DNA from 3 places in the Bacteroides sp. AM23-12 genome. Region 2 is predicted to be linked to each of the others. Evidence: riboswitches for the same ligand, from Rfam matches in the RefSeq annotation. Region 2 holds a riboswitch; each other region holds the start of a gene.

Region 1 (10,317 bases), on a different contig from region 2:
ACCAATAGATACTTCTTTACAGGAGATAAGTTCCGGTAGATTAATTTGGGTGAGTTCCGGATGTTTTGTTCCCAACGATAGAGTGAACTTTTTTCCTACCTGCTTTAAGACCGGCAAATCTAATGAAACAAGCTGGCTGCCATAAAGAGAGAATGTACCATCTCCATCACTGTTATCTCCTTTTCCCGGAATGCTTTCGAGCGAATTGAGATTTAAGCTTTTCAGGTTGGGAGCTTGGATATAGCATTGTTTTAGAATTGTAGTTAGTTGCGGGCATTTTATAGAAGTGATGTTGTTTTCTGCCGGGTTTGCTATGAATAGTTCTCCACGGATAGAAAGCAAGTTTGGGAGTGCAAACTCGGTCAGTGAGCTATTGTTTCTCATGCTGATACTTCCCACCTTTTCCAGTTTAGCCAGTCCGGCAAGGTTTTCACCTTTATAGTATTGCCCGATAGTGATGTCGTCCATTACTTCGGTAATCTTTGCCAATCCGTTCAGATTAATCACGGGGTCTTCTGTATTTTCTACTGTAGCTATGCTCAGACTGCCTTCGATAACCGTGACATGGTGGTCGGCTAAAGCGTCTACATCAGCTTGCGAATTAAGTATGAATGTGCCGATTTCACTTACAGCGGAGTAGCGTACTGTATATTTATAGGTACGCGTAGTTCCGTTGTAGGAAGTTACTGTGAATTGTTGCTCTTCGCCCCAGGCGGTAACGGAAGAAGGATTGGGGTTAACAGTTGCCTGCTCGCTAAGGGTATAGCTGGCTTGCGCGCCATCGAGCGAAGTTCCTTCGGGAACCGTTACGGTGATCTCATTGTCTATAATCGTCGCTTTCCATACGTTTTCATTGCTTTCCAGTGAAAAACTAAGGAAGTTGTTGTCTACTCCGGTGAACGGGTTTTCATCGTCGTCGTCGCCACATGCTGCAAAGATGCATCCGGTACATAAAACCACTAACAGGGTTTTCCAGTAATTTACTTTTCTCATTGTCTAAAAAATTAAGTGAATTTATAATGAATGATTATTAATCTATCTTTGAAGGAGCTTCGCTCATCTTATAATCGACGAAGCCGAATACTTCGGTGGACAACTCTCCGATGGCTCCCGCTACGGATTGTATGCCGGTCTGCACCTTGATGAAGTCGATGTATTGCAACTTGACCGGAGTGCCGTCGGGATACATGGCGTTTTCTATCTTGAAGGCGTTGCCTACGGGTGCGGCATCGTGATTGTCGCCCTCGGCGAGAATGTCTTCTCCCCAGTTGTCCGCATATCCCCACGGATAGGATTCATTGCGCCAGATTCCGCCCGGTGTCCGGGTTGTATTTCGCTTCAGGCGGGTACCGTATAAAGTATAGTTGTTTTCCTTTATCCATAGCGGGAAGTTAGGATTGAGGTCGATGGAGCCGGAGTTTCCCCGGTTGTCGATCCATTGCAGGGGCATATTGTGTGTAGGCGGGCGGTAGTAAGTGACGGCATAGTGTTGATAGGTTTCCGCCTTTCCGGTTTCGCTGCCACGTAGTTCGTACCAAGTGTCATTGGGCAGTCCGTCTCCGTTTTCGTCCTGCATGACGTAGACGATACCCGGTTCGGAACTACCGTCGAAGGGATTGCCTATGATAGCGAAGTCATATCCTCCGTTGCTGCTAACATCGGGTTTGTTGTATACGCTGTGGTCGAATCCCACGATGATATATCCTCCCCATGCACCCAGAGACACATAATTGTTTTGTACATTCATGCGAGTCTCAGCGTAACGACAGGCTTCTTCTTCGGTCTGTCCGGAAATCTGTGCTATGAATTGTCCCGGAGCAGGGCGTAGGTGGTATACTTTCACTTTACTGTCCGAACTACCAGCTGACGGTGCGCGGTAGTATTTGGCTTCATCAGACGGCAGGCAGACTACGGTCTGGATAGCACTTTTTATTATGTCGCCATCTGTTCCGGTTACTTTTACCACATAGCTTCCGGCTGTTGGTGGAGTGAAGGTAAAAGTGGGGCCAGTTTCTCCCTGTTGCATTACTTCGTCTACTTCCCACACGTAGGTTGCATGGGTTGTTGTATCCGTAATGACGGGAGCTATACAGGCAGCACGACCTTTGGGGACGGTTAGTTGATTACTGCTGAAGGTTATATTCATCACTGGCTCAGGTGATACCAGTACGGAAGTCGACGCATTCCCGCTACCGTCTTCGTTGGTAACCGTAAGTTTGAAACTGAATTGTCCTTCTTCGGTGGGGGTAAACGTATAGGTAGCTTCGGTTCCGACCGTTTCTTTGGTTTTACCGCTTTCGTCAATGGACACCCATTCGTACTTTGCTCCTTCAGTGAAATTTACGGAAGATTCGAGGGTTACGCTCTTTCCCATATAGGTAGAGTAGGCGGGAATCAATGATACGGAAGGTATCATTTTTTCCACTACATCTACCCGCAGTTCTTCTTCGGCATAACCATTCTTGGCGTCCACGCGGAATTTGAAATAGACTTCTCCTTCCGCTTTAGGTGAATAGGTGTATGAGAGGTCTGTACATACTATTTTACCTTTCTCGTCTTTCCATGTATATACAGGATCGGTGGCATCGTTCACTAGGGGAGTGATTGTGATGCTTTTCATAATCTTTACTGTGTAGATTCCCGTACCGTTGTCGAAGGTAATTACCGGTGGTTGACCTGTTGTCCCGCCACCCAATTCTTCATCATCACCGTCGTTCCGGCAGGAGGCGAAAGACACGACAGTACATAGCATTAATAAGCTAGCGATTGTTTTTAAAAATCCATTTATCATAAGCATACTTTTAATTAGTTTGCAAACAGGAATGATAATGGATTTTACGCTGGGCAGTCAGTATCCCGGTAAGTATAAATATAGAAGAAGCCTCTTCCGTCCGCACATGGTAAGCGCCTGTGGAAAAAGACAACGAACTACCTCCCGTATGCCGCAGGAGTAAAATCCAACCGAAAGGAGGTAGGTCTTCTGACTTATTCCCTTATTTGCAGCGCCTTCCCAGAGAAAATTTCCAGTGACAAATTGCTACAAACTGTACTGTCCTTCAAGGGCAGTACGGGAAAATACAGCAGCGGATACTGTTGCCGATTCACACGGCATTCCCTTTTAATCTTCGATAGCTTTTGTTATATCTTAATCGAATGAAATACAACTTATTATAGCAACGAAGAACCAACTTCTTGACCGCAAAGATAGTTATCTTTTTATATAATATGTCTATTTTAACTAATTAATTTTTATTACGTTGTCGGGGGTGGGAAAGGAGGAATTGGATATGGTGACACTATCTCTCTCTGATAGTGTCACCATACTTGCAGGATAGTGTCACTATGCCGATGGTATAGTGACACCATCTCCAAATGTTCTGTTTTTAAGATTTTCTATTGGGAAAATAGAAGCTAAATACTTGAAATAGGAGAAAAATGGATTACTTATATGCAAGAATATGCGGAAAGCGGAGGCCGTTATGCAGGAAAAATGGTTATATATGCAGCTTTTGCCGACCAAGTAGGTTGATTTTCTTTTAAAGGAAGGCGGGTTTGGTTTTAAAGGAAGGTCAGTTTGGTTTAAAACCAATCTTAGTTTGCTTATAAAGCAATGTTAATTCGGTTAAGAAGCAATCTTATTTTGTACGTTATTATGCTTTTTTGTGCTGTTTGCTCTTTTGATATGGATGCTTAGTTTATGATAAAATGTCGTAGATATAGTTTCTTTTGTTTGCTGTTGCTTGCATATTCTTGTAATCTAGGCTAAAATGATTGAAAATTGATGGTTTTGATATTAAGCCGCTTTTGTGAAAATAGAAATTCCTCCTCTTTTTGATGAGTCATCCGGTTTTTATCCGAAAGATAGGAAGGAACAGAGGGCAAACTTTTCTCTTTTTCATCTGCTTGCTCATAATGTGCTAATTTGAAGAAGTCTTTAATCTTTTGTTCTTGATAAAAAAGACAGGGGAGAAGTGAGGCGTGAAATATAATTATAGTATCTTTGCACCCGCAAGGTTCGTATTTGGAATTGTCTAACCTTCCAAAACGATGAAAAGGGAATCCGGTGTAAATCCGGGACAGTACCTGCTGCTGTAAGTCCTCTCTTTCGGGAGATGAGTTTATCACATTCTTTGCCACTGGTGACATCACTGGGAAGGCGTGATAAACGGGGACGAGTCAGAAGACCTGCCTTGCCGCTGCAGATTTATACCCGCGGGTTTCGGGTAGAAATCAACTGGTATAGTTCATTCCTATATTCAATTGATTCCTCATTCAACCGGTCGGTACAAATGCTATGTTTGATGTTTGTCGCAAATTATAATTTGCTGGCAGATGTCTAATGAGTGATGCGACAAGTTAGTTAATAACCTTTTCTCACTTTTAATTATGAAACGAATTTTACTATCTGTTTTATTTATTGTCTTCTGTCTGACGGCTTTTATCGGTTGTATGAAATGGGATTATGGTGAGATGGAGGATTTCTCAGCTACGGGAGACGGTCTTTTCATTACCAATGAAGGGAACTTTCAGTATGGTAATGCTACCTTATCTTATTATGACCCGGAAACGAAAACGGTAGAAAATGAAGTATTCTATCGGGCTAATGCGATGAAGTTGGGAGATGTAGCACAGTCAATGACTATTCGTAATGATGTCGGTTGGGTGGTAGTAAACAACTCTCACGTCATTTTTGCCATTGATATTAATACATTTAAGGAAGTGGGACGCATTACGGGACTTACTTCTCCACGCTACATTCATTTTATTTCGGACGAAAAAGCCTATGTCACACAGATTTGGGATTATCGTATTTTCATTGTCAATCCCAAAACTTATCAGATAACCGGATATATCGAATGTCCGGATATGACGATGGAAACAGGCTCAACAGAACAGATGGTACAATATGGCAAATATGTGTATGTAAATTGCTGGTCTTATCAGAATCGTATATTAAAGATAGATACTACAACGGACAAGGTGGTAGATCAGCTTACTGTAGGTATACAACCTACTTCTCTCGTTATGGATAAGAACTTCAAGATGTGGACGATTACTGATGGAGGGTATAAAGGAAGTCCATACGGGTATGAGGAGCCATCGCTTTATTGCATTGATGCCGAAACATTCAAGATAGAGAAACAATTTAAGTTTCAGTTGGGAGATGCTCCTTCGGAAGTACAGCTTAATGGTGCGGGTGATGAACTTTACTGGATTAACAAAGATATTTGGCGTATGTCTGTTGATGCGGAGCGTGTCCCCGTACGTCCTTTCCTCAAGTATCGTGATACGAAGTATTATGGTCTGACGGTTAGTCCGAAGAATGGAGATGTCTATGTGGCTGATGCTATTGACTATCAGCAACAGGGGATGATTTATCGCTATACGAAAGATGGGGAACTTGTGGATGAGTTTTATGTAGGGATTATTCCCGGAGCATTTTGTTGGAAGTAATCGGTAGAGAAGAATATGAGGAGAAATATATTATTAGTGCAGTTTGTAGGAGTTCTTTTATTACTTCCATCTATAATGAGTGGACAACAACACAGCAGCGACAATAAGAATTGGGCGGAAAAGGGAATTGTCATTCGTGAAGTGGAAATTTTAGGAAAGCGCCCGATGAAAGATATAGGCGTACAGCAGACCAGATTTGATTCACTTGTGCTTAAGGAGAATATAGCCTTGTCAATGGCGGATATACTCACTTTCAATTCTTCTATTTTTGTAAAAAGCTACGGACGTGCCACGCTTTCTACTGTATCATTTCGGGGAACGTCTGCTTCGCATACACAGGTAACATGGAACGGTATGCGTATCAACAATCCAATGTTGGGGATGACTGACTTTTCGATGATTCCATCTTATTTTATAGATGACGCTTCTTTGCTGCATGGCACTTCATCGGTGAATATGGCTGGTGGTGGTTTGGGAGGATTGGTGAAATTATCTACAGTGCCTGCTCATCAAGAAGGCTTCGGAATGCAATATGTTCAAGGTATCGGTTCATTTAGTACCTTCGATGAGTTTCTGCAATTGAAGTATGGAGATAAACATTGGCAGATCTCGACGCGGGCGGTCTATCAGTCGTCGCCCAATGATTATAAATATCGTAATCATGATAAGAAAGAGAATATTTATGATGATAAATATAATATAATCGAACAGTATTATCCCATAGAACGTAATCGTAGTGGTGCATACAAAGATCTGCACATTTTACAGGAGGTATATTACAATACGGGTAAAGGTGATCGCTTCGGACTGAATGCGTGGTATACTGATTCTAACCGTGAACTGGCATTACTGACGACCGATCAGGGTGATCTTATGGATTTCGAGAACCGACAACGGGAACATACACTGCGAAGTGTTTTATCATGGGATCATACGCGTGAAAACTGGAAAGTATCGGCAAGGGGAGGTTATGTGCATACATGGTTGGCGTACGACTATAAGCGGGATTTGGGAAATGGTATAATGGCTACAATGACCCGTTCACGTAGTAAAGTCAATACTTTCTACGGGCAGTTGGATGGAGAGTATTTTTTCTCAGATAAACTCCTTTTGACGGCGGGTGTGTCGGCTCATCAGCATTTGGTGAATAGTTTGGATAAAGATCTGAATAAAGATGATAATAAGAACGATAAGTATGGTCAGGGAAGGAAGAATGATTCTATTGTTTATTTTGATAAAGGACGTATTGAGTTGTCGGGTAATGTCTCATTGAAATGGCAGCCGGTCAATCGGTTGGGTATGTCATTGGTCCTGCGGGGAGAGATGTTCGGGACTAAATGGGCACCGGTTATTCCTGCCTTTTTTGTAGATTATGTTCTTTCTAAAAGAGGCAATATAATGGCAAAGGCTTCTATTACCCGTAATTATCGTTTTCCGACATTGAATGACCTTTATTTTTTGCCGGGTGGCAATCCGGCATTGAATAATGAAAGTGGATTTACTTACGAAACGGGGCTGTCCTTTTCTGTGGATAAGGATAATGTTTATACATTATCCGGTTCGGCTTCCTGGTTCGATCAACATATAAACGACTGGATTATTTGGCTACCTACGTCGAAGGGATTTTATTCCCCCGTTAATCTTAAAAAAGTACACGCCTATGGCGTGGAAGTACAGGCTGATTATGCAGTTGCAATTGATAAAGCATGGAAGCTTGGATTAAATGGAACATTTGCGTGGACTCCTTCTATTAATGAAGGTGAACCTACGAGCAAGGCTGACCAGTCAGTAGGGAAGCAGTTACCATACATACCCGAATATTCAGCTACGTTATCAGGCAGGCTGACATATCGCAGTTGGGGGCTTCTTTATAAATGGTGTTACTATAGCGAACGTTATACAATGACGAGTAATGCTGTATCCTATACGGGACATCTTCCACCCTATCTCATGAGCAACGTGACCCTTGAAAAAGGATTCTCACTCCGTTGGGCAGATTTATCCTTAAAAGGGACAGTCAATAATCTCTTTGACGAAGAGTATCTTTCGGTATTATCCCGTCCGATGCCGGGAATTAACTTCGAGTTCTTTATCGGTATAACTCCCAAGTGGGGCAAGAAGAAAAAATAGGTGGGTGATAGCCGGACTCCTGTGCCATGTAGATGTATTATTGGCAGAGTATATATGAAAAAAGGATGCTTTCCGATTGTTTCTTTTAAATATAACTTTTGTATAATGGTGCATCTTTTAGAAAAAAGTCGTATGTTTGCTATCAAACCATAAAACAAAATGTACTATGAGCGGTAATTATGTTATCAATATCGGTCGCCAGTTAGGTAGCGGCGGAAAAGAAATAGGAGAGAAGTTGGCTGCCCGTTTGGGAATCGACTTTTATGATAAGGAACTGATCAATCTGGCTTCCGAAGAGAGCGGCTTATGTAAGGAGTTCTTCGAAAAAGCTGATGAAAAAGCCTCGCAAGGCATTATCGGCGGACTGTTCGGTATGCGTTTTCCTTTCATCAGTGAAGGGGCAATGCCATGTACCAACTGTCTGAGCAATGATGCTTTATTTAAGGTGCAGAGTGATGTTATCCGTCGTCTGGCGGCAGAGAAATCCTGTGTGTTCGTCGGACGTTGTGCCGACTATATTTTACGGGAACATCCCCGTTGTGCAAATGTCTTTATCTCGGCTACTAAAGAAGATCGTATCGCACGGTTGTGTCAGATGCATCGTATTGATGAGGAGGCGGCGGAAGAGATGATAGAAAAAGCGGATAAGAGACGTTCGGAGTATTATAATTACTACAGTTATAAAACATGGGGAGCAGCGGCTACTTATCATTTGTGTGTTGATTCCTCTTCTTTGGGGATTGAGGAGACGGTGCGGTTTGTGGAAGAGTTTGTGGCTAAAAAACTACAGATTGGAATGTAATTGAAAAAGAAAACAAAATCCCGATAATAATAAAGCCGGCTAAATTCTTTCTGAATTTGGTCGGCTTTATTTATTAATTAAATTAGTTCGCTTTACATCATCGCCAGTAATATCATCTGTCCCGTTAGGATACGAAGGAACATAGATAATGGATAAACAGTAGAATATCCTACTGCCGGTGCATCACTGGATGTCACCTGATTGGCATAAGCCAATGCGGGAGGGTCCGTATTACTACCGGCTATCAATCCCATCAGAGTGAAGTAGTTTACCTTATAATATAGTCTTGCAATTGCACCGATGATAAGCAACGGGATGACAGTGATCAGGAAACCACAGCCTACATACAGTAAGCCGTCGCCTTCTACAACTGTTTGCACAAAATTGGCACCCGCATCTATGCCTACACTGGCAAGGAATAGCACAATACCGATTTCACGCAGCATCAGGTTGGCACTCATTGTGGTGTAAGTCACCAAATGAAGTTTGTGTCCGAAACGTCCGATCAGGATAGCTACCACCAGCGGACCGCCGGCCAAACCTAATTTCAGAGGAGTCGGCATACCGGGGAATGCAATCGGGAGACTTCCTAAAAGAATACCTAAGAAGATACCTACGAAGATAGTAACGATATTCGGTGTGTCCAAACGTTTCAGTTGGTTACCCAAAACACCAGCTACACGCTCTACCGCATCTTGCTGACCTACTACCATTACGCGGTCACCTACCTGTAATATCAGGTTCGGATCAGCGAACAGGTCCATACCGGAACGGTTGACACGGGTCACGTTGACACCATACATACTACGGAAGTGCATGGAACCGAGCGTTTTTCCGTTAATTTCCGGTTTAGTAACCAGAATACGGCGGGAAACCATCGGAAGATCTTGCTTCTCCCAGTCCAGTTCCACTTCTTTTCCGATAAATACGGTGATGGCGGGAGCATCTTCTTCCGAACAAACAATAAACAACTGGTCGCCCATATTGAATATCGTCTCATGATTCGGAATACTTACGTGTCCTTCGTGACGGATACGGGAGCAAACAAACTTACGTCCCAGAAATTCTTTGATTTCAATCAGTGTTTTTCCGCTGATAGACTCATTGCGTACCTCAAGGCTCATCATATGCGGCTTGTGGTGCGCGTCTCCGCTCTGAGTTTTCAGGCTCTCTTCCTCTTTGGTCATATTGACGCGGAAGATGTAACGGATAGCGATGATAGAACCGATAATACCTACCACACCCAGCGGATACGCACAGGCATAACCCAGTGCAATCTGCGGTCCGTTGTAGCTCAACTGGTTCAGGGCCTCATTGGCGGCACCAAGTCCCGGAGTGTTCGTCACAGCTCCATAGAGGATACCCACCATCATCGGCAATTCCACACGACCGTTCCAGAGGTAATAAAGCCCCAATGCAACAGCAATATTTAACACTACGATGCCTACAGCCAACAGGTTCAATGTCATTCCCCCCTTTTTGAAAGAAGAGAAGAACGATGGCCCCACCTGAAGACCGATACAGAATACGAACAAGATCAATCCGAATTCACGGATGAAATGTAGGATGTGTGTATCGGCTGTGAAGCCGAAATGTCCCATTAGGATGCCGGCAAACAAAACAAAAGTGACTCCCAAAGATACTCCGAATATCTTTATTTTACCGAGATACACACCGGCTGCCACTACAAAAGCGTAGAGGAATACAATGTGTGCCACAGAGCTAGGGTCCCACAATAAACTTTGTAACCAATCCATAAATATTAGTAGTTTTTATAATGTTCTTCTAAAAACGGGTGCAAAATTACTCATTACATCGGAGCTAATCAAATAAAAGGAGAACTAAAAATGAAGAATGAAGAATTTGCTTCGTTTAGCCTTAAGTTGCACGGAGATTCTTCATTCTTAGTTTATCATTCTTCATTTTCTCTC
Region 2 (10,317 bases):
GGCAAGAAAGCCTCCGTCTACATTCCCGAAGACATGATGCAGCGCCTGATGGCGGACAGCGTTCGTTTCGCTTCTTTCCGTTTCCCGTATGTGATTGACAGCGTGATGGTTAATTCTCCCGCTGCGCAGGCAGGCATTCTGCCGGGCGACAGTATCATCGCATTGGACGGAAAATCCATCTCCTTCTCTGATTTCAAGCAGACGATGGCGGAACGCAAGAAAAACGCCGAAGCACTTCTGAAAGACAGCATCGACCCTCGTCTGATTACGCTGACGTATGTGCGTGGCGGTGTGACCGATACGACTTCCCTGCGCGTGGATTCCGCTTATCTGATGGGCGTAGTTGCCAGTCTGACAACGGATCGTCTGTTGCCTATGGTGAAAAAGGAATACACATTCTTTGAATCTTTCCCCGCAGGCGTCTCTTTGGGTGTGAAGACATTGAAAGGATACGTCGGCAACATGAAATATCTCTTCTCGAAAGAAGGAGCCAAACAGTTGGGCGGCTTCGGCACTATCGGAAGCATTTTCCCTGCTACGTGGGACTGGCACCAGTTCTGGTACATGACCGCCTTCCTTTCCATCATCCTTGCCTTCATGAACATTCTTCCGATCCCCGCATTGGACGGCGGACACGTGCTCTTCCTCTTCTACGAGATGATAGCCCGTCGTAAACCGAGTGACAAGTTTATGGAGTACGCTCAGATGACCGGTATGGTGCTTCTGTTCGGCTTGCTGATTTGGGCAAACTTCAATGACATATTGAGGTTCTTCTTCTAAGCAGGGACCGGCAAGGCATACACATCCGTCCTCCCCTCGTGCAGACCGGAAGTTGTCAGAACAGCAATCTCGGCGACAGCGGACTGCTGGCGGATAAAAGGAGGATGTTGGCGATGAAGCAATGTATATTGTTGAAATACAGTAAAATATAGTGTACTATTTATCGTATATAGAAACGGCGCTTTAACACTACGTTAAAGCGCCGTTTCTATATACGATAAATGCCTTAGTCTGCCAACGATGATACGCCCTTTCTCCTTTTGGCTCTTTGGATGCCCGGAGACGAATGTTAAATAATTAACATTCTTTGGGGTAGTCCGAAAAGCTGGTTTTAGCTCGATAGTGCAAAGGAATGAACTAAACAGTAGTACACAATAGTAACTTAACTCTCCTCCTTCCCGAAGGAGGAGAATTGAAGATAGAACCGACTATCATTTAGCTCATAACAATATGTGAAAGAAACAAATCGGAAACAACCGGTTTTCTGGATTGATCCTAGTTTCTTCTCCTATGATTTTCGCTCCCGATGACAGATAGTTTTATTCGTCATGACCGATTCGTTTCTCTTTTCAGCGTAGACGGTTGCGACAACCGCAGACTGCTGACAATCGCCGCCACAACAGCAAACCCACTTCCGACCATAAGGCAGACCGCCGTACTCCGGTCGTGCACGACAAAACTGAAAAGTAACGCTACCAGCGTAGTACCGAACGTCTGCCCCAGCAAACGTGCCATTCCCAGCATTCCACTTGCACCGCCCGAACGTTTCGTTGGGGCGGAAGAGATAATCGTACTGTTATTGGGCGTCTGAAACAACCCGAAACCGGCTCCGCAAAGCATCAGACGAAGAATTATACTGATATCGGACGATTCGGCAGTAAGCCCCGAAAGTGAAAAAAGTCCGACGGCAAACAACGCCATCCCGATACTCCCCAATATCCCCGGATGAATGCGTTCCACCAGATAACCTGCCAACGGTGCCGTCACCAGTGTAGCCAACGGCCACGGAGTCAGCAACAATCCTGTCATGACCTCGCTGTGCCCCAACGTATTCTGAAGGAAAAACGGGAGAGACACCATGGCCGCCATCTGAGCGATAAACGAACAGATAGACGTCAGAATCGAAAGCCGGAAAATCGGTATCCGCAATAAGTCCAGCGGCAGCAACGGAGTCGTCTGAGTCAGTTGCCTCCGTACGTAAAACGTTCCTACGATGGCCAATATGATCAATTGCAGCACAAGGAAATCCATCTCCTCATGATGCGCGAATCCGTCCAGCGTATAAATCAGTAACCCGAACGTGACCGCATTGGCTATCGCACTCACGAAGTCAAACTTCCGCTTCGACCGCTCTTCCTGTCTTGGCAAATGCTTGATACCCAGTAGCAGTGCCGTAATCCCTAGCGGTACATTGATAGCAAACAGCCAGTGCCAGCTGGCTATCGAAAGTATGCCGCTTGCCACCGACGGACCGGCAGCCGCCGATATCGCCACTACCATCGCATTGATTCCCATTCCCCGCCCGATCTGGCTTTTCGGGTATACGTAGCGCAGCTGCGCCGTATTCACACTTGTGATGGCCGACGCACTGAATCCCTGAAAGATACGTGCAATCGTCAGCGTCCAGAATGAATCGGACAAGGCGCAGATCAGCGAAGTGATGCAAAACAGCCCAATGCCCGACAGGAACACTTTCCGATAACCGATAATCTCCCCCAAAGAAGAGAAAGACAGCAGCGAAACAACGATAGCCAACTGATAACCATTTATAATCCACGTAGTTACAGCAGGCGAAGTTCCGAAATCGTGCGAAAGCGTAGGGAGTACGATGTTGATAATATTCACGTCGAGCACCGACATACAAAGTGCGAATCCGATGGAAACCACTGCCCAGATACGTCTCGGCATTGGCAGTCCATCGGTTTCATCTATAGAAGTGGTATTATTGGCTTGTATCATAAAAAAAACTTATTCTAGTAGAACCTTATTTTGTTTGTAAATGTAAACAAAACAAAGAAGTACGTGTTTCAATCTTCTTTGAAATATAAGTTTTTTTAGCGCAGGAGACACGCCCACAACAGTTCGTAGTAGCTCCCCCCGCACTAAACTAATACAAAACCTCCCCCACCATTATTACCTATAACCTATTACTTATTACCTATTCTCAATATCCTCTGATTGCTGCTTCCCCGAAATTCCAGATAAGGTGAAAAGAGCGCCTGTTCGAAACGCCCGTCCACCAGCACATCTATGTAGTCGAGTACAGCCTTCAAGCGCGGATTAGCCTGAATCTCTTCGTACGTATATCCCGTATAGCACCAGATATTCAGCCCCGTTTCCTTCTTTACCCTTTTGACAAAAAGCAGGAAAGCCTCCGGATTATAAAACGGATCTCCTCCCGAAAAAGTAACCCCGTCCAGCAATGGATTGGCTTTAATTTCCCGAATGATCGATTGAATCCTTTCCTCCGTCAGCAGTTCTCCCGCCCGCGGATTCCAGCTCTCCGGATTGTGACAGCCGACGCAATGATGAGAACATCCCGCAAGATAAATCGAATACCGGATGCCTTCACCGTCAACAATCGTTTCGGGATAAGTCGATAATAAGTGGAGAGCTGAAAGTGGAGAATTGAGAGTGTTCATCTTAAAATAAAAATTAAAGTTTCGCATGTGCTGTATCCCGCATGGATTCCCCTCCTTCCAGAAGGAGGGGAATCCATGCGGAAACAATTTACGAAACTTCAGTAAAAAATAAATGAGTGTCTTTCAACTTCTACAAGTGCTTCACGCGATCCTTTTCTTCCGCCCGTTTGGCAGAGTTCCAGGAGCTGAGGTCACCTGTCAGGTATCCGGTGATACGGCGCATGCGTAAGATGTTTTCGCTCTGGCATACCGGACATTTATCGAAGATTACTCCTTTGTATCCACAGTTGTGACAGGTATCCACCGGGTGATTGATGGAGCCGTAGCCGATGCCCTCGTCGTGCATGACCTTCACGATTTTCGCGATGGCACGTACATTCTTCTGAGCTTCCCCGTCCAGTTCCACATACGTGATGTGTCCACCGCGGGTGATGGCGTGGAAAGGAGCTTCGCGCCTGATCTTCTCGGTGATGCTGATCGGTTCCTTCACATCCACATGGAAGGAATTGACGTAGTAGTCGCGGTCCGTCACGCCGTCGATCTTACCGTATTTCCGTCGGTCTATCTTGGTGAAACGTCCCGAAAGTCCTTCGGCAGGTGTGGCAAGTACGGAATAATTCAGGTTATATTTCTCTTTATATTCGTCTACCACTTTGTTCATTTCCATTACAGCTTCGTACAGCGTGTCCCATGCCTTCTGGCTGTGTCCGTGGCCTTCTCCGTAAAGTGCCACCATTGCATTGTGTCCGCCGATAAAGCCGATGCCCAGCGTACCGCTGCGTAACGCATCGCCCACTTGCTCGTTCGGATTCAGTGCGCCGCCGCCTTTCCATACGTCATTTCCCATCATGAAGGGGAACTGGCGTGCCAGTGCGGTGCGTTGATACTGGTAGCGCTCGTACAGTTGATCGGCTACAAGAGTCGCCATATTGCGGACTGACTCCATGAAAATCTCTTTCGCTTTCTGTTCGATGGCATCCTTGTTGCGTTCACCCTCAATCAGATTTTCCGCCTTGATGCGTGCTTCGATGGCGAGACGCGGCATGTTCAGTGTGGTGAATGAAAGGTTTCCGCGTCCCAGAGATGACTTTTCTCCTGCCACATTCTCAAATACACGGGTGCGGCATCCCATTGTAGCCAACTCGTAGATATACCGTTTCGGATCGTCCGCTTTCCATTTCTCGTTCTTGTTGAAAGGCGTGTCCAGGAACATGAAGTTCGGGAAAAGCGCTTTCGATGTAGTCTGACAGGCTCTCAGCAGCAGGTCGAAGTTCGGAGCTTCGTAAGTTCCCCGCATGGCGTCTTCGATGTTTTCCGCCTTCATCGCTTTCTCGAAGTCCTTTTCGGAGTAAGAAACTCCGTCCTTTACTTTGAATATCTGGATCGGGAATACGGGGACTTCACCACGTGTTCCGAGTCCTTCGATGGTGGCTTTTAGCAGTTCCTCGATCACGAGGCGGCCTTCGGCGGAAGTATCCGTTCCGTAGTTGATGGAGCTGAATACCACTTGGTTACCTCCACGGGAGTGCATGGTGTTCAGGTTGTGGATAAAGCCTTCCATTGCCTGATGTGTATCCTTCTTTGTCTGCTGGTACGCTTTCTCTGCGATGCGTGTCAGGTGTTCCTTGTCAATAATGATTTGCAGGGCTACCAGGGCGATGCGCAATGTTTCGCGTTCTGCTTCGGTCGATTTAATAGAGGGCAGATGTTCCTTGATTAAGGTGCGGATTGCTTTCTCGTCCGCCTGTGTTCCGTTTTCCATCGCCACGTAGAAGTTGATGAACGAAGCCAGATGTTTGCGGAAAGACTTTGCCACCCCTTTTGCCATGAAGAAGTCGAAGGCGGGGATTGCCTGTCCGCCGTGCTGCTCGTTCTGGTTGGTCTGGAAGATGATGGTGGCAAGCGTAGCATAACTTTGGATGCTTTGCGGTGTGCGGATGCTGCCGTTCTTGGTGCGGAAGCCACGTTCAAAGAGATCGTCCATGTCATATTGGATGCAGGTGGTCGTCTTTGTCGGGTAGTAATCGAGGTCGTGAATATGGATATCGCCCAACTGGTGCGCTTCGGCAAAACGTTTCGGCAACAGATATTTATAGGTATAGTCTTTGGTGACTTCCGATGCGAATGTCATCATTTGTCCGGCAGGCGTGTGGCTGCTCATATTGGCGTTGCTCAGGTTCACGTCGTTCTTGTCGATGGCGACGATGCCGTCCATCACGTGCTTCATCTGGGTTTTCTTGTCCCGCTCCGTGTTCCGCCATTCGCGGTAGATGATGTACTTCTTGGCTACTTCGGGGCGTACCTTCATCAATGCCTTTTCTACTAAGTCCTGAATTTCCTCCACGGTGATCGTGGGGTTAGTGAACTGACTGATTACACTCATCGTGACGTCAGCAATCAGTTGCTGCTCGTCCTGAATCCCTGTCGCACTGAATGCTTTACCGATCGCATTCTTGATCTTACTGATAGAGAAATCTTCTCTTTTACCATCTCGTTTGATGATACAAATTTCCGCGTAGTTCATAACTTTAACTCCCGAAAGTGATTAATAATATGTTTATTTGACTCCGGCAGGTCTTCTGACTTATCCCTCCCCCGCAGCGCCTTCCCACATCTGGATGCAGTGACATAGTGTGCGGATTCACAGAGAATTACAGCAGCGGGTACTGTCGCCGATTTGCACAGCGTTCCCTCATTGACTAAACCTCTTTTTAGTTCCGAAACCGGATACAAAGATAAAGGATATTGTGATAGCTTGGATAGGATTTAACATTAAATTTCGGGAAACTTTTCTTTCTGCCTGATACAGAAAGTTTTCCGTTTTGGATAACTTTTAAGAAATGATTCTTGCAGGAAATATTAGTTTTTCTTCTCTGTTATATTGAAATAGTCGGACTCTCTTTTAAGTGTCCCATGCCCCATAAGTGTACTTATTAAAGGACTCACGCTTTTATCAGACTTAAAAAAAGATAGACTAAATGAAGATTTTAAAAGATTTGCATACTGGTAGAAAGAAGTTTTCCAGAGTTGAGCGGATGCATTTTTTGCAAGAGCTGGAAGAAGAACTGAAAGTTTATTATCTCTCCTATACAGAGACAGTAGATAGGCCTTATTCCGAACAGGAACAAGAGATTATTGTCCGGATTATCAAGATGCTGATTCGTCAGCTTCGGGGTACATCCAAGTTTCAGTTGTTTAGCAGGAGAGGTACAAGACGTAAGTCCGAAGATCCGGATGATGTGGAAGAGCGGGAAGAGCGGCGAAAGGAACAGACAGACGAGATACGTTTGAAACATACCAACCTTTACTCGTACAATCCTCTTTCCAAGAAGTATAAAGCGAGGAAAGAAGAACTGCTTCGGAACCTGAAAAGGGAGTTCTAATCTTCCGGATGTTTCATTGAGAACGTCCGGGAAGTAACAAATAAGAGTAGACCGGCAAATGCGTATGTATTGTGAGTCCCTTGCGTTTGCTGAGCCTGCTCTTATTTGTTTTAGAATTAGCCAAGAAAAAATACCCTGACATGTAAATGTTTTAGTTTCATGCCAGGGTAATAATCTAATAGTTATTGTTCAGTCGGTGACTTTTATCAAGAGACCGTTTTAACAATATGCAATGTCAGTAACGGACGGAATATCCGATATGATGTACTCCATACATTCTTTACTCCTTCTACTGCTATCGGATTGTTTTTAGACTTTTGAATGTATTTCAGCAGAACCTTCCGTTGCTGGCGATTCAAAATGTCTATGTTTGTAGCCCATAGCATAAGTCCTTCTTCCAACGTTGTCACTTCAAACTGATATGAGGCATTGTAATTACGAATATAGGTAATGAAAGTAAAGGTTGCTTTCTCTGATAGAGGAAACACTGTATCGCTCATGTCGGTTTCTATCATGTTTACATCATATAAGTACATTAACTTGTAATATTTCCTATCGCCACATCCCTCGTGGTATTTTTTTGCTATATTCGCATTGTAAAGAGATATTAGATCATCAATTAAAAAGAAATCACGCCAGACGTTTTTTACGCAGTCTAATTTTACTGGGCCATTGTCATGATAGCATTCCAGAGATTCACGAATAAGTAAAGACTTCATTTTTGAAGATATATGAGACGTGTCATGAACTAATTCACGAAATAAATCATTAGTCGGCATTTCTGATTGATACTGATGAACAAAGCAATGCTTATCGTTGGCATTAACTAAGAAAGTAAATGTTTTCATAATTTCATTTATTTCATGGTTGTTTCTGAGACTTGAATCTACCCTAATGTAGGAATATATTGTTCTATGCTAGGATGTTTTATTAGTCGTTTTTTTTACTGTCTCTACTATATTAAGAAGCAAAAGAGTACTAAATACAATAAAACATGTACACCAAACATTACTTAGACCATTTAATTTGGTAGGAGGATCTATATCACCATATTTGATATTCTTCTTAAATGACTTCAACTGTTTATCTGTAAAAAAATCGACATTATTTATCCATAAGTTCAAGGCTTCTTCTAATGTCTTTGCTACATACTGACTAATGTATGTCCCACCTTTATAGTCAGCAATAAATGTAAATAGTTTCATTTTAATTACCTCCTCTACCTCTTTGATGGTCATGGTCTCCTGCATAATCCATCTGTTTTTTATAGTGATCTCTTTGTTTTTTCAATGTTTCTAATTCTTTTTTCTCTTTCGCAGTTTTATTTGTTTTAGATTTTAAATTATCATATTTCTCTTTTGCTGTACTATAATCATTTGCAGCTTGTTGTCTTTTATCAATATTCGAATGCTTTTCATTCTTCCCGCTAGACTTTGAATACCCGCTTCCGTTATTACTACCTTCGCTAACTCTTCCTTTTTTGGAGAATAGCTTCATGAATCCACTTGTTCCCATCAATGAACCGTGAGTGATATCATACACGCCTTTCGCGGTAACCCCCAAAGAAATTCCTGCGGTTTCCGGACTGAGTGCCATTCCTCCTGCAGCTTCTTCGAAACCATTAACAATCTCTGCGGCTCCTGCAAAAATACTTATGATATCACCAACATCCTGTCCTGCGTTGTAGGCAGATGCGTTGCTGTATATTCCGGTTTCACGGAGTGACGTTTGTCCAAGCAGTATGTTATCTGCCATAGCCCGTGCAGCTCCATTGGTAAAACTTAGAGTACCCTTAAAGACGTTGCTTAATCCTCTGCTTATTCCTCCCCATGTGGGCCACATTCCATTGGGATCTACTAATAGGATAGGATTGTTCAAACAGTAAGTGTATGGACTAATCTTATAGTACTTTTCCGTCATCAGGTCCATCGTATGCCATCTTCCCAATACCGGGTCATACTGCCTTGCTCCGTAGTCGTACAAGTTCAATCCGTTCTTTGTATCCAGTTCCTTTCCGTTATACTTAAAAGGTTGAACAGATGAATTTGAAGCGAATATTCCTCCGAACGGATAATAGTGGTTCACTTCTTCTATCATTCCATCTTGGCTGGCAACCACTCTGTTGTTTCCTTGATGGTCTTGGATGTAGTAGTGGAACTTTTTATCTGCTATAGAGAAATATCCCTGTTCGGTCAATAGCTTGTCCCGGCTTCCATTTTCATAGATCACATTGCCGCAGTAGTCGGTTGTAGTGGTGTTTCCTGCGATTATATGTGTAGTTTGGAGTTTAGTTCCGTCTGCGCTATATAGGTAAGAAATTTCACTACCGTCTTTAAACTGTATCCGACGTGGTAAATTTAAGAAATTGTATTGGATATCAGAAATGTTTTTATTCAAATCTTTTGTTAAATTACCGTCTTCGTCGTAGGAATATTCCGTGTCCAGATTCACACCGTCCTTGAACTCGAAACCATTCGCGTATGCTGAACTTGTGGCGCTGTCTGTCACTTTCTTGAGCTGATTGCCTGTGTAAGTAAGAGATAGGTCGTCAATTAATCCGTAACTGCTTTGTCCGGTTTGCCCATAACGCTTCAGTCCTGTGATGTTGCCATGTTTGTCATAACCGGTCACTTGTTCATTGAAGTGATTTGTATTCGTCATCGAATTGCTTCCTTCACTATAATTGGCACTGGTCAGCCTGTTGAGCTTATCGTATGAATATTGGTAATTACGGGTGATTGACTCTTTGTTTGCTTTCCACGTCATGCTACTGATATTTCCGCCATACTGGGGAGTGCCGGGACCATCAGTATAATGTAGCGTTTGAGAGAAGAGAGGGCTTTCGATAGACGTTAGCCAGTTACGGATATTATACGTATTGGTCGTTGTCAGTGTGGAAGTGCCGTCTATTCGGGTTAAGCTTTTAATATTGCCTAAGTCATCGTAGAGATAGCTCATTTTCGTAGAGTCCTTTTCATTTACGATTTGTACAGTTTCAGACAAACGTCCTGCGTGATTGTAGCTGTGTTTGGTTTCTTCGATCAGCTCGGAGTTACTTTTGGAGTGGATATGCTTGGTGTGCACAGGCTGTCCCGTAAAGTTGTAAGCAGTGTATGTCTTTTCGTATCCTCCCAGATGATTGGTCGATTTTATCTGAATGGCACGGCCGTTATAATCATAGTAAGTAACGGTATAGTCGTATCCTGTCACAGATCCGTTTTTGTCCAGTCGAGCTGTCGCGTTTCCGGTCTGCAAGCCTTGCGAACTAGTCGTATATCTTTCTCCGAACTCGCTGTTTGCTTCATAATTCAAACTGCTGTTGGAAATCAGGGTGCCGTTCTGCATCTTAAACAGATAGTCGTCATAATATTTGGCGGTAAGCACTGTGACTGAATTCAGTGCGACTCCGGTTACGGAATAACCGAGAAGAGAAGCGTTGTCCGTACGTTCACATTTGACGCATGTATTCAGTATCGGGTTGTTGAATGGGTCTATGGCGTTTTTACAAATAC
Region 3 (10,317 bases), on a different contig from region 2:
AACCGACCTTTAGTTACAAAATAGACAATCCATGTCGCGCGGACCTGTCATGTATCATCAAGAATAAATACGGAAAAGTAGAAATGAGCACAAGTTTCAGCTCTAACCACAACTTTTCCAAAGGATTCTTCTACGTAGCAGACGGAACATTCAATTTCTATGATACCGAAAAGAAAACTGCTTATCAAGATTGTTATGCTTCTTTAAATGCAGGAAAAACTTTGGGAATTGGTAACTACGACTCTGCAAATATCATTCACAGCAACGGAAAGTTCTATCTGCTTGTGGGCACCAGCACATCGAACCGAGATCATTTCTACATTGTCGACGCCAAGACTCTTTATTACGAAAACTCCGCTGTAGTAGGCGCAAACCTAAGCGGTCTGACCATTCTGAACGAACAATATGGATTAGTGACAGGAGATGGCATACGTCGTATTGACCTAAAATCACTTAACAATGTCAGGATCAAGAATGAGCGTCTGCTTTGTTTCTATAATAGCATAATCTACAATGGCAAAGTGCTGAGCAATGACACTTATAAAGATGAGTCCAAAGTGAAGTATTACGATGTAAACGAGCTAATCGCAGCTAAAGAAGGAGAAGCTCCTGCCGTTACAGAGCTAGATATCATTCAAAAACAGAAAATCAATTTTGTACTGGCTAAAGACGGTAATGTTTATACTCTTGAATCGGCTGATAACGGATGTAATATCGTAAAAATAAAGAATGACTTTACTTTAGAAAAAGTCTTTGCAAACTTCCAGCCGGCCAAGGGACCGTATCATTCAAGTCCGACCATAGGCATGGTAGCATCCGAAACAGAGAATATTATTTATCTGGTATCGACCGACGGAGCTATATATAAATATATTTTAGGCGATTCAGACTCTCTCAAAGCACCTTTCATTGCCGCAGAATCAGGAGTTTCAATTACTGCTCCATTGCAGCTGAACCAACAAAGCGGAGAACTCTATGTAACTTATACCGAAGAACGGAAAGATGAATCTAAAATCGTCGTTTACAGCAAAGACGGAAAAGTTCTCCACACAGTAGACTGTGGTGAGAGCGTTCCTTCACAAATATTATTCAATAACTAAACTAACATAGAAAAATGAAAAGATATTGGTATCTGATGGCTATAGCAGCCACTCTTTTGGCTTCCTGCAACAAAGATGAGGAAGAAACGGAAATTCAAGGATTCAAAGTGCTGGAATATCGTCCGGCACCAGGGCAGTTTATCAATGAAGGCTTCGACTGCCAGACAATGGAAGAAGCAAACGCTTATGCAGAAGAGCGCTTCAACAAGAAACTCTACGTCTCACTGGGATCTTTCGGCGGATACATCACCATTAAAATGCCGAAAGAAATAAAGAACCGCAAAGGATACGACTTCGGTATTATCGGCAATCCCTTCTCCGGAAGTTCCGAACCGGGCATCGTATGGGTATCCGAAGACGCTAATGGCAACGGAAAAGCAGACGACGTATGGTACGAGCTGAAAGGAAGTGACGAACCGGAACGCGACTATTCCGTCACTTACCACAGACCGGATGCAGCCGGAGATATCCCTTGGGAAGACAGTAAAGGAGAAAGCGGAGTCATCAAGTATCTCCCTCAATATCACGATCAGATGTATTATCCGAACTGGATTAAAGAGGACTCCTATACATTGAAAGGAAGTATGCTCGAAGCACGGACAGAGCAAGAAGGCGGAATATGGAAAAACAAGGATTTCGGAAAAGGATATGCCGACAACTGGGGAAGCGACATGGCAAAGGATGACAACGGCAACTACCGGTATAATCAGTTTGACCTGGATGACGCCGTTGACCAGAATGGCAATCCTGTAACGCTGGAACGTATTCATTTTGTGAAAGTACAGAGTGCCATTTTGAAGAATGTCGAGTCGATAGGTGAAGTGTCAACCGAGGTGGTTGGATTCAAAGCTTTTTAAAAAGCTGTTCAAAGTCATGGATTTACCTTCGCTCCTCTCTTGCAAAAGACAAATAAACTATCTATCTTTGTCGCGCATTGGTTTGCAACTCTCATGCACGAGGGAAGCAATTAAAAGGGAATCAGGTGAAAGTCCTGAACAGTCCCGCTGCTGTAAGTTCATTTTTTGGTTGCGAGCAATCGACTTTATAGCCACTGGAAGGGTATTCCGGGAAGGCGTTCGCAACAGGAACAAGTCAGAAGACCTACCATGCAAACTCGTTTCACTGCTTTCGAGGAAAAAGCGATGAGTCTAATGAACCGGACAATCCGTCCATCATTTCATTCACCATTCTGATTCAGAGAAAGTGTGTACTAATTAATAAACTCTGCCAAGTTTATTATGATGTCCGGTCGAAGTGAGTTCGCCCGGACATCTTTTTACATTATGAACAGACTGAAAGAAAACAATGAGAAGGAATACTTTTATTAAAAAGATGAGCGTACTACTCTGCTGTCAGGCTTTGTCCTTATCCCTTTTTGCCCAACAACAAAAAGTGGATACAGCACATATCTACTCCATCCCCGAAATCATGGTATCCGACCCTTATCAGACGCGTGAAGTCCGTTCAGCCTCTCCTCTGCAGGTTTTCAATAAGGACGAATTAAAGAATCTGCAGGCCCTGCAGGTATCGGATGCGGTAAAACATTTCGCAGGAGTTACCGTGAAGGACTATGGAGGTATCGGAGGATTAAAAACCGTCTCCATCCGAAGTCTCGGAGCACAGCACACCGCTGTTTCCTATGATGGCATCACCGTCAGCGACTGCCAGACCGGACAAGTAGACATCGGACGTTTCTCCCTAAACAACGTTGACCGCCTTTCGCTCAACAACGGACAAAGCGACAACATCTTCCAGCCTGCCCGTTTTTTTGCTTCTGCCGGCATACTGAACATACAGACACTGACTCCGCACTTCAAAGAAGACAAGCCGACTAATATAGCCGCCGAATTTAAGACCGGTTCATGGGGATTAGTAAATCCTTCCCTTTTTCTGGAACAACAACTCAACAAGAAATGGAGCATGACCGCCAACGGCGAATGGATGTCTTCGGACGGACATTATCCATTTACCCTGCGTTACGGGAATGATGCCGATGTTCAGGTCAGTAAAGAGAAGCGCCGGAATACGGATGTAGAAAACCTTCGGGCTGAGATAAGCGCTTTCGCCAATCTCTCCGACAAAGAGCAATGGAGACTGAAAGCCTATTATTACCAGTCCTCACGGGGGCTGCCCAATGCCACTACCTTATATTATGACTTCTCCCGACAAAATCTGCAGGATAAGAACACCTTTATCCAAAGCCAGTACAAGAAAGAGTTTAGCAGAAAATGGGTATTCCAGACCTCTGCCAAGTGGAACTGGAGTTATCAGAACTATCAGGACCCGGATGCTCTTACCTCCGTCGGAGGAACTGACAACAGCTATTACCAGCAAGAATATTACCTGTCCGCTTCCGCTCTATACCGGATATGGAACAATCTTTCTTTCTCCTTGTCCACCGACGGAAGCATCAATACGATGAATGCCAATTTGCAGAACTTCGTCTCCCCCACCCGCTATTCATGGCTGACAGCCTTTGCCGGGAAATACGTCAATGAATGGGTGACGCTGTCCGCTTCTGCTCTGGCAACTGTCATCAACGAGAAAGCTAAAAACGGAGGTAGTGCCGGCAACCACCGGAAGCTGTCTCCCAATGTCAGCATCTCGCTAAAGCCGTTTCATAATGAAGAACTGCGGTTCCGTTTCTTCTACAAAGATATCTTCCGTCTGCCCAGCTTCAATGATTTATATTACGACAAGGCCGGAAACATCAATCTGAAGCCGGAAAGTGCTACTCAATATAATATAGGTATTACTTATAGTAAAGCCATCAACAACTTTATACCTTATCTTTCGGCCACCGTAGACGCCTACCATAATAAAGTGACCGACAAGATTGTAGCCACTCCTACCAAGAACTTATTCATCTGGAGTATGGTCAATCTGGGCAAAGTGGATATCAAGGGGATAGATGCAACTGCCAGCCTCAGCCTCCAGCCTCTGGATAAACTACGGATCAACCTTTCCGGAAACTATACTTACCAACGGGCACTGGACGTTACCAACTCCAATCCCAACTCACCGGAAGGTAAAGTGTACAAGCATCAGATAGCCTATACCCCGCGCGTCTCCGCTTCCGGACAAGCCGGAATAGAAACTCCATGGCTCAATCTTTCCTATTCATTCCTTTTCTCCGGAAAACGGTATATGTTAGGACAAAACATCAGCGACAACCGCCTGGACAGCTACAGTGATCACAGCATCTCTGCCTACAGAGATTTCAAAATACAGAAAGTTACAGCATCACTCAACCTGGAAGTGCTGAATCTGATGAACAGGAATTATGAGATCGTTAAGAATTTCCCCATGCCGGGAAGATCGGTAAGAGTGACGATAGGAGTCAGGTATTAGGTAATAGGTATTAAGTAATAAGTATTAGGTATGCAGAAAGGTCTTTTATATAATATGTTGCTACGGTTGGGGAAGTGTTTTTTTCTTTTCCCACTCTTCTTTATCGCTTGCGATGATCTGGAAGATAAGCCAAGTATTGTACCCGAAAGCAATGGGGATGTATTCGAAACCGGAACAGCGGAGATGTACATATTAAGCGAAGGACTGTTCAATCAGAATAATAGTTCGCTCGCTCGTTATTCTTTCAATCGGCAAAGATGTACGAACAACTACTTTAGTGCAAACAATCAGCGGAGACTGGGAGATACAGCCAATGACATAGCGATCTATGGAAATAAGATTTATGTAGTAGTCAATGTGTCGAGCACCGTAGAGGTGATTGACTTCCCTACGGGCAAATCCATCCGGCAGATCAGTATGTTGCGCGACAATGGCAGTTCACGTCAGCCCCGCGCGATAGCGTTTGATAAGGATAAGGCATATGTATGTTCCTATGACGGAACAGTCGCAAGGATTGACACCACTTCTCTGGAAATCGAAGAGATTGTCACAGTCGGAAGAAATGCGGAAGATATCTGCGTACAAAACGGGAAATTGTATGTATCCAATTCCGGCGGACTGGATTATTCGGGACCGGGCGTAGACACTACAGTATCAGTGATTGACATAACGACTTTCAAGGAGACCAAGAAAATAGAAGTCGGACCGAATCCGGGAAAAATACTTCCGGGGCTGGAAGAAGCCGTGTATGTAGTCACACGGGGAACTGACATTGAAGCCGGAGACTATCATCTGGTCAAAATCGACAGCCGGACGGATGCGGTCGCCACTACGTATGATGAAAAAGTACTGAGCTTTGCCATCGACGGCCCCATCGCTTATCTATATACTTACGACTATCAGACTAAAGATTCCGCCATCAAAGTATTTGACCTGAATGCAGGAACTGTCATACGGGATAACTTTATCACAGACGGAACGGCTATCCAAACGCCTTTCAGCATTCAACTGAATCCATTCAGCGGGAATGTGTATATCACGGAGGCTTACAATTATACAGTCAAAGGAGATGTCCTTTGCTTCAACCAACAAGGGCAACTTCAATATCGGCTGAATGATATCGGCTTAAATCCTAATACAGTAGTCTTCAGCGACAAGGCTTCACAAAACGAGGCAGGAGATACACCGGAAAATCCGAATGCACCTTCCGCCTTTGCCAACAAAGTATTCGAATACATCCCTGCCCCCGGACAGTTCATTAATACAACAACCTCCGCCTACGAAGACGGCTTCTCTGCCGGACAGGTTCTGGAACGTGCAACAGAGAAATTAAAGAAGAAGTCTGTTATTTCTTTAGGTGGATTCGGGGGAACGATTACAGTCGGATTCCATCAGTCAATCCGTAATAGTAAAGGCGAATATGACTTCAGAATTTTAGGCAATGCCTCATACAATCAGAATACCGGTACGGGAGCTTTGGGAGGAAGTGCCGAACCGGGCATTGTCTTAGTCTCAAAAGATGAAAATGGCAATGGATTGCCGGACGATGAATGGTATGAACTGGCAGGAAGCGAATATGGGAAAGATACGGAAACCCGTAATTACGAAATAACCTATTATCGTCCTCAACCTGCCAATGGTGATGTCCGCTGGACCGACAATCAAGGAGGAGAAGGGTTCGTCTATCGCAACAGTTACCATCAACAGGATTCCTACTATCCCAATTGGATAGAAGAAGATGAAATTACTTTTCGCGGAACACGCTTGAAAGACAATGCAATAAATGAAGGAGGTACTTGGGTAGGGTACTGTTATCCTTGGGGATATGCGGATAATCATCCCAACAGATCGGAGTTCAGCCAATTCAAAATAGACTGGGCTGTTGATCAAAACGGGAATCACGTAGAATTAGACAAAATTGATTTTGTGAAAATATATACAGCTGTCAATCAAAACGTAGGTTGGATGGGAGAAATTTCCACGGAAGTAATGACAGTAGAGGATTTACATTTCGAGAACTAATCAATAAAACAATTAATAATTTAAATGAAAGCAAAAATGAAAAAGTTATCTTTATTCTTACTGGTATCAGTATTCGCTTTTTGTGGATGTAGTGATGAGAATGATGAAGTAAAAGGTGGTGATGATAATAAAGGAGGAGAAAATGAGAAAAAAGAAGTGGTTGTCAGCTTCGAAAACCAATTAACGGAATCGGAGAGTGAATTTACTTCAACTAGTACCGAAGTTTCAGGATACTATTTTAAAGACACATTCACTGATCCTGAAAGTTATGTAACCTTCGATCATTATTACTCGGACTGGGGACAAGGGTATAGCTTCGCAGGCTTCACTTACACCAACAAAACTAGCCACTTCCAAAATTGTCAACCCAACTGTGGAAATATAAAAACCGGGGAAGTATATTTAGGTGTCTACAGTGATGAAAATACCACAGCCTCTATGACAATTATAGACTCTCAATATTCCATTAAAGGTCTATGGATAACCACTAGTAAAAATGCCTACATCGGTATGACGGAAGGTGACAGTTACGCAAGACCTTTCAAAAAAGGAGATTGGTATGAGGTTACTGCGACAGGATACGACAATAAAGGGAAAAAAATTGCTGAAACAAAAATTAAACTTGCCGATTACAAAACTGATACTGATAAACCAGTAAATACATGGATATGGTTTGATTTAACCCCTCTTAAAGATGCTTCTAAAATCACACTTATTCCTAGTTCTTCAGACTCGGGCGAGTTTGGAATGAATACTGGTAAATATTTCTGCATTGATGACCTTACTCTCATCGAAAAATAAAAATCAGGTATTTATTGTTTGACTCAAACAGAGGCTCTAATTACCACAAACAGACCCTCCGTTTGAGCCAAACAGACCGTTCAATTGCACCAAACAGACCGTTGGTTTATCCTCAATCAACCTCTCGATTACAAACGATCGACCGCATAAGTCCACTCAATCAACCGCATGACTTGAAAGAAGGTGCATAGAAACTCTAATAAGCATATCACTCCACTTTGGATAACAGTACTAAATGATAGCAAACTTGACTTTTAAACCTCATCTCTTAGATTCTACACATTCCCTTCTAGATTTTCTCTCCGTCCCATCTACTCTTTCCATGTCCCTTTAAAAACAATTACGCATCCCTATCCTTACAAAAAGTCATCAAAAACTTGTCCATCTCATACATATTCAGTATTTTAGTCGGATAAAAATATAAAATCAAGGACAATGAAATTACCTTTTGCTGAATCATGGAAAATCAAGACGGTAGAACCCATCAGAAAAAGTACCCGCGAAGAACGCGAGCAATGGATTAAAGAAGCACATTATAACGTCTTTCAACTCAAATCAGAGCAAGTTTATATTGATCTTATCACCGACTCCGGAACGGGAGCCATGAGCGACCGCCAATGGGCAGGCATGATGCTGGGTGATGAAAGTTATGCCGGTGCCACCTCCTTCTTCAAACTAAAAGATACCATTACAAGAATAACAGGATTCGAATACATCATTCCTACCCATCAAGGACGGGCAGCAGAAAATGTTCTTTTCTCTTATCTGGTACATGAAGGCAATATAGTGCCCGGCAACTCGCATTTCGATACCACCAAAGGACATATCGAAGGACGGCACGCCATCGCACTGGACTGTACGATTGACGAAGCAAAGAATACTCAACTGGAAATTCCCTTCAAAGGAAATGTAGACCCTGCCAAATTAGAGAAAGCACTAAGCGAATATGCCGACCGCATTCCTTTTATCATTGTTACCATTACCAACAATACCGCAGGAGGTCAACCTGTATCCATGCAAAACCTGCGTGAAGTACGTGCTATCGCCGATAAATACAACAAACCTGTACTTTTCGACTCCGCCCGCTTTGCTGAGAATGCCTACTTCATCAAGATGCGTGAAAAAGGTTATCAAGACAAATCAATCAAAGAAATCACCCGTGAAATGTTCGATCTTGCCGACGGTATGACAATGAGTGCCAAGAAAGACGGCATAGTCAACATGGGCGGTTTCATTGCCACCCGACGCAAAGAATGGTATGAAGGTGCCAAAGGTTTCTGCGTGCAATACGAAGGGTACTTAACCTACGGCGGCATGAACGGACGGGACATGAACGCCCTCGCTATCGGTCTTGACGAAAATACAGAATTTGATAATCTGGAAACACGTATCAAACAGGTAGAATACCTCGCCCAGAAACTGGACGAATACGAAATCCCCTATCAACGTCCTGCCGGCGGCCATGCTATTTTCGTCGATGCTTCCAAAGTGCTGACACATGTCCCGAAAGAAGAATTTCCCGCACAGACATTAACCGTCGAACTTTATCTGGAGGCAGGCATACGCGGCTGCGAGATTGGTTACATCCTTGCCGACCGTGACCCTATCACTCACGAAAATCGCTTTAACGGCCTTGATTTACTTCGCCTTGCCATCCCTCGCAGGGTATATACGGACAATCACATGAACGTAATAGCTGCCGCCCTCAGAAACGTATTCGAACGGAGAGAAACGATCACCCGTGGTGTGCGCATCGCTTGGGAAGCCCCCTTGATGCGGCATTTTACCGTTCAGTTAGAACGATTGTCTGTATAGCAGGTAGACAAGACAAATGGCAATGACCTTGTAAGCAAGCAGAAAATTCTTTATAAACAAAATCAATCCTCAAGTGTTTATATTATAATCAAACTTAATACGTAAAGTTATGGCAGAAGATTATAAATTAATCGATAATGAGGAGAAACATCGGTATGAATTTCAGATCGATGACAAGATAGCCAAGATAGACTATATCAAATCAAATAATGGAGAAATCTATCTTGTACATACCGAAGTCCCCGCTTCCCTTGGAGGAAGAGGAGTCGGTTCACAGCTTGCAGAAAAGACATTGGCGGATATCGAACGACAAGGTTTACGCTTAGTTCCACTTTGTCCGTTTGTAGCCGGATACATTCATAAACACCCGGAATGGAAGAGAATTGTTATGCGTGGCATTCATATTAAATAAGTATAGATATGGGAAAAAAAGTTGAATATACCAATGGCGAACTAACCATTGTATGGCAGCCGGAAATGTGCCAGCATGCAGGAATCTGTGTAAAAATGTTACCCAATGTTTACCACCCGAAAGAGAGGCCGTGGGTACAAATCGAGAATGCTACAACGGAAGAGCTAATTGCACAAATCAGTAAATGTCCGTCAGGAGCATTAAGTTACAGACTGAACAAGAAAGATAAGTAACCAAAGATAAGCGGTGAATAATTGGTGGACTATTCCACTCATTATTCACCGCTTATCAATATGCAAATATGCTTCAAATAGTGACAGTCCACGTCAAAACAAAGTCCGGACAAATACGATAACCGACGGTGAACAATTGCTGCCGTTCCGTTGCATACTCCCGCACCTGGAATACCCCTTCGCTCTGAGGAATAAAATGTGATAAACAAAGTTTCCGAAGATCAGCGTCAGCATTTTCCATTGATTTGAAGATTGTCTCCTTTGCCGACCAATGCAACAGCATACTCCAAGTCTCATCTCCCTGATAAGGTTCTACTCGCTCGTCGGAACGGATAAAACGATCGTACACTCTTTTCACACGCTGTCCATATTGCTCAATATCAATGCCTACAGGAGCTACGGAACTAAGTATCACAGCTACATACCCCTTTGTATGAGAGATACTGATAAAAGAAGAATTGTCTGTCAAATGCGGCTTTCCTTCCGATGAATATCCTATCTCTTTATCTTCCTGCAACATAGAATATAGCAGCACACGGACAGACAACCATTCCAGTTTCCTTCGGTCCGAAGTAAAACGCTG

What was found. A riboswitch is a leader RNA that binds a small molecule or an ion and turns the genes downstream of it on or off. The one in region 2 is predicted to bind cobalamin.
Region 1: linked by a shared signal. The riboswitch ahead of DW640_RS00300 (YncE family protein) and the one ahead of DW640_RS22205 (anaerobic ribonucleoside triphosphate reductase) in region 2 are both predicted to bind cobalamin.
Region 3: linked by a shared signal. The riboswitch ahead of DW640_RS20410 (TonB-dependent siderophore receptor) and the one ahead of DW640_RS22205 (anaerobic ribonucleoside triphosphate reductase) in region 2 are both predicted to bind cobalamin.

Annotation. Positions count from the first base shown of each region.
Region 1 covers NZ_QTLF01000001.1:82,287-92,603, forward strand. The annotation lists gene DW640_RS00290 (receptor) at 1-993, opposite strand, end outside; gene DW640_RS00295 (PKD-like domain-containing protein) at 1,031-2,791, opposite strand; gene DW640_RS24280 (hypothetical protein) at 2,823-2,954, shown strand; cobalamin riboswitch at 2,953-3,163, opposite strand; cobalamin riboswitch at 3,995-4,208, shown strand; gene DW640_RS00300 (YncE family protein) at 4,387-5,454, shown strand; gene DW640_RS00305 (TonB-dependent receptor) at 5,530-7,584, shown strand; gene DW640_RS00310 (AAA family ATPase) at 7,751-8,386, shown strand; gene DW640_RS00315 (putative transporter) at 8,479-10,143, opposite strand.
Region 2 covers NZ_QTLF01000053.1:3,504-13,820, forward strand. The annotation lists gene rseP (RIP metalloprotease RseP) at 1-780, shown strand, start outside; gene DW640_RS22195 (MFS transporter) at 1,327-2,739, opposite strand; gene nrdG (anaerobic ribonucleoside-triphosphate reductase activating protein) at 2,928-3,422, opposite strand; gene DW640_RS22205 (anaerobic ribonucleoside triphosphate reductase) at 3,553-5,946, opposite strand; cobalamin riboswitch at 5,974-6,159, opposite strand; gene DW640_RS22210 (hypothetical protein) at 6,401-6,805, shown strand; gene DW640_RS22215 (hypothetical protein) at 7,012-7,653, opposite strand; gene DW640_RS22220 (hypothetical protein) at 7,723-8,010, opposite strand; gene DW640_RS22225 (DUF6443 domain-containing protein) at 8,012-10,317, opposite strand, start outside.
Region 3 covers NZ_QTLF01000037.1:20,941-31,257, reverse strand. The annotation lists gene DW640_RS20420 (DUF5074 domain-containing protein) at 1-1,100, shown strand, start outside; gene DW640_RS20415 (hypothetical protein) at 1,115-1,957, shown strand; cobalamin riboswitch at 2,019-2,224, shown strand; gene DW640_RS20410 (TonB-dependent siderophore receptor) at 2,406-4,451, shown strand; gene DW640_RS20405 (YncE family protein) at 4,482-6,473, shown strand; gene DW640_RS20400 (DUF4465 domain-containing protein) at 6,498-7,274, shown strand; gene DW640_RS20395 (tryptophanase) at 7,710-9,089, shown strand; gene DW640_RS20390 (GNAT family N-acetyltransferase) at 9,199-9,501, shown strand; gene DW640_RS20385 ((4Fe-4S)-binding protein) at 9,510-9,734, shown strand; gene DW640_RS20380 (4'-phosphopantetheinyl transferase superfamily protein) at 9,808-10,317, opposite strand, start outside.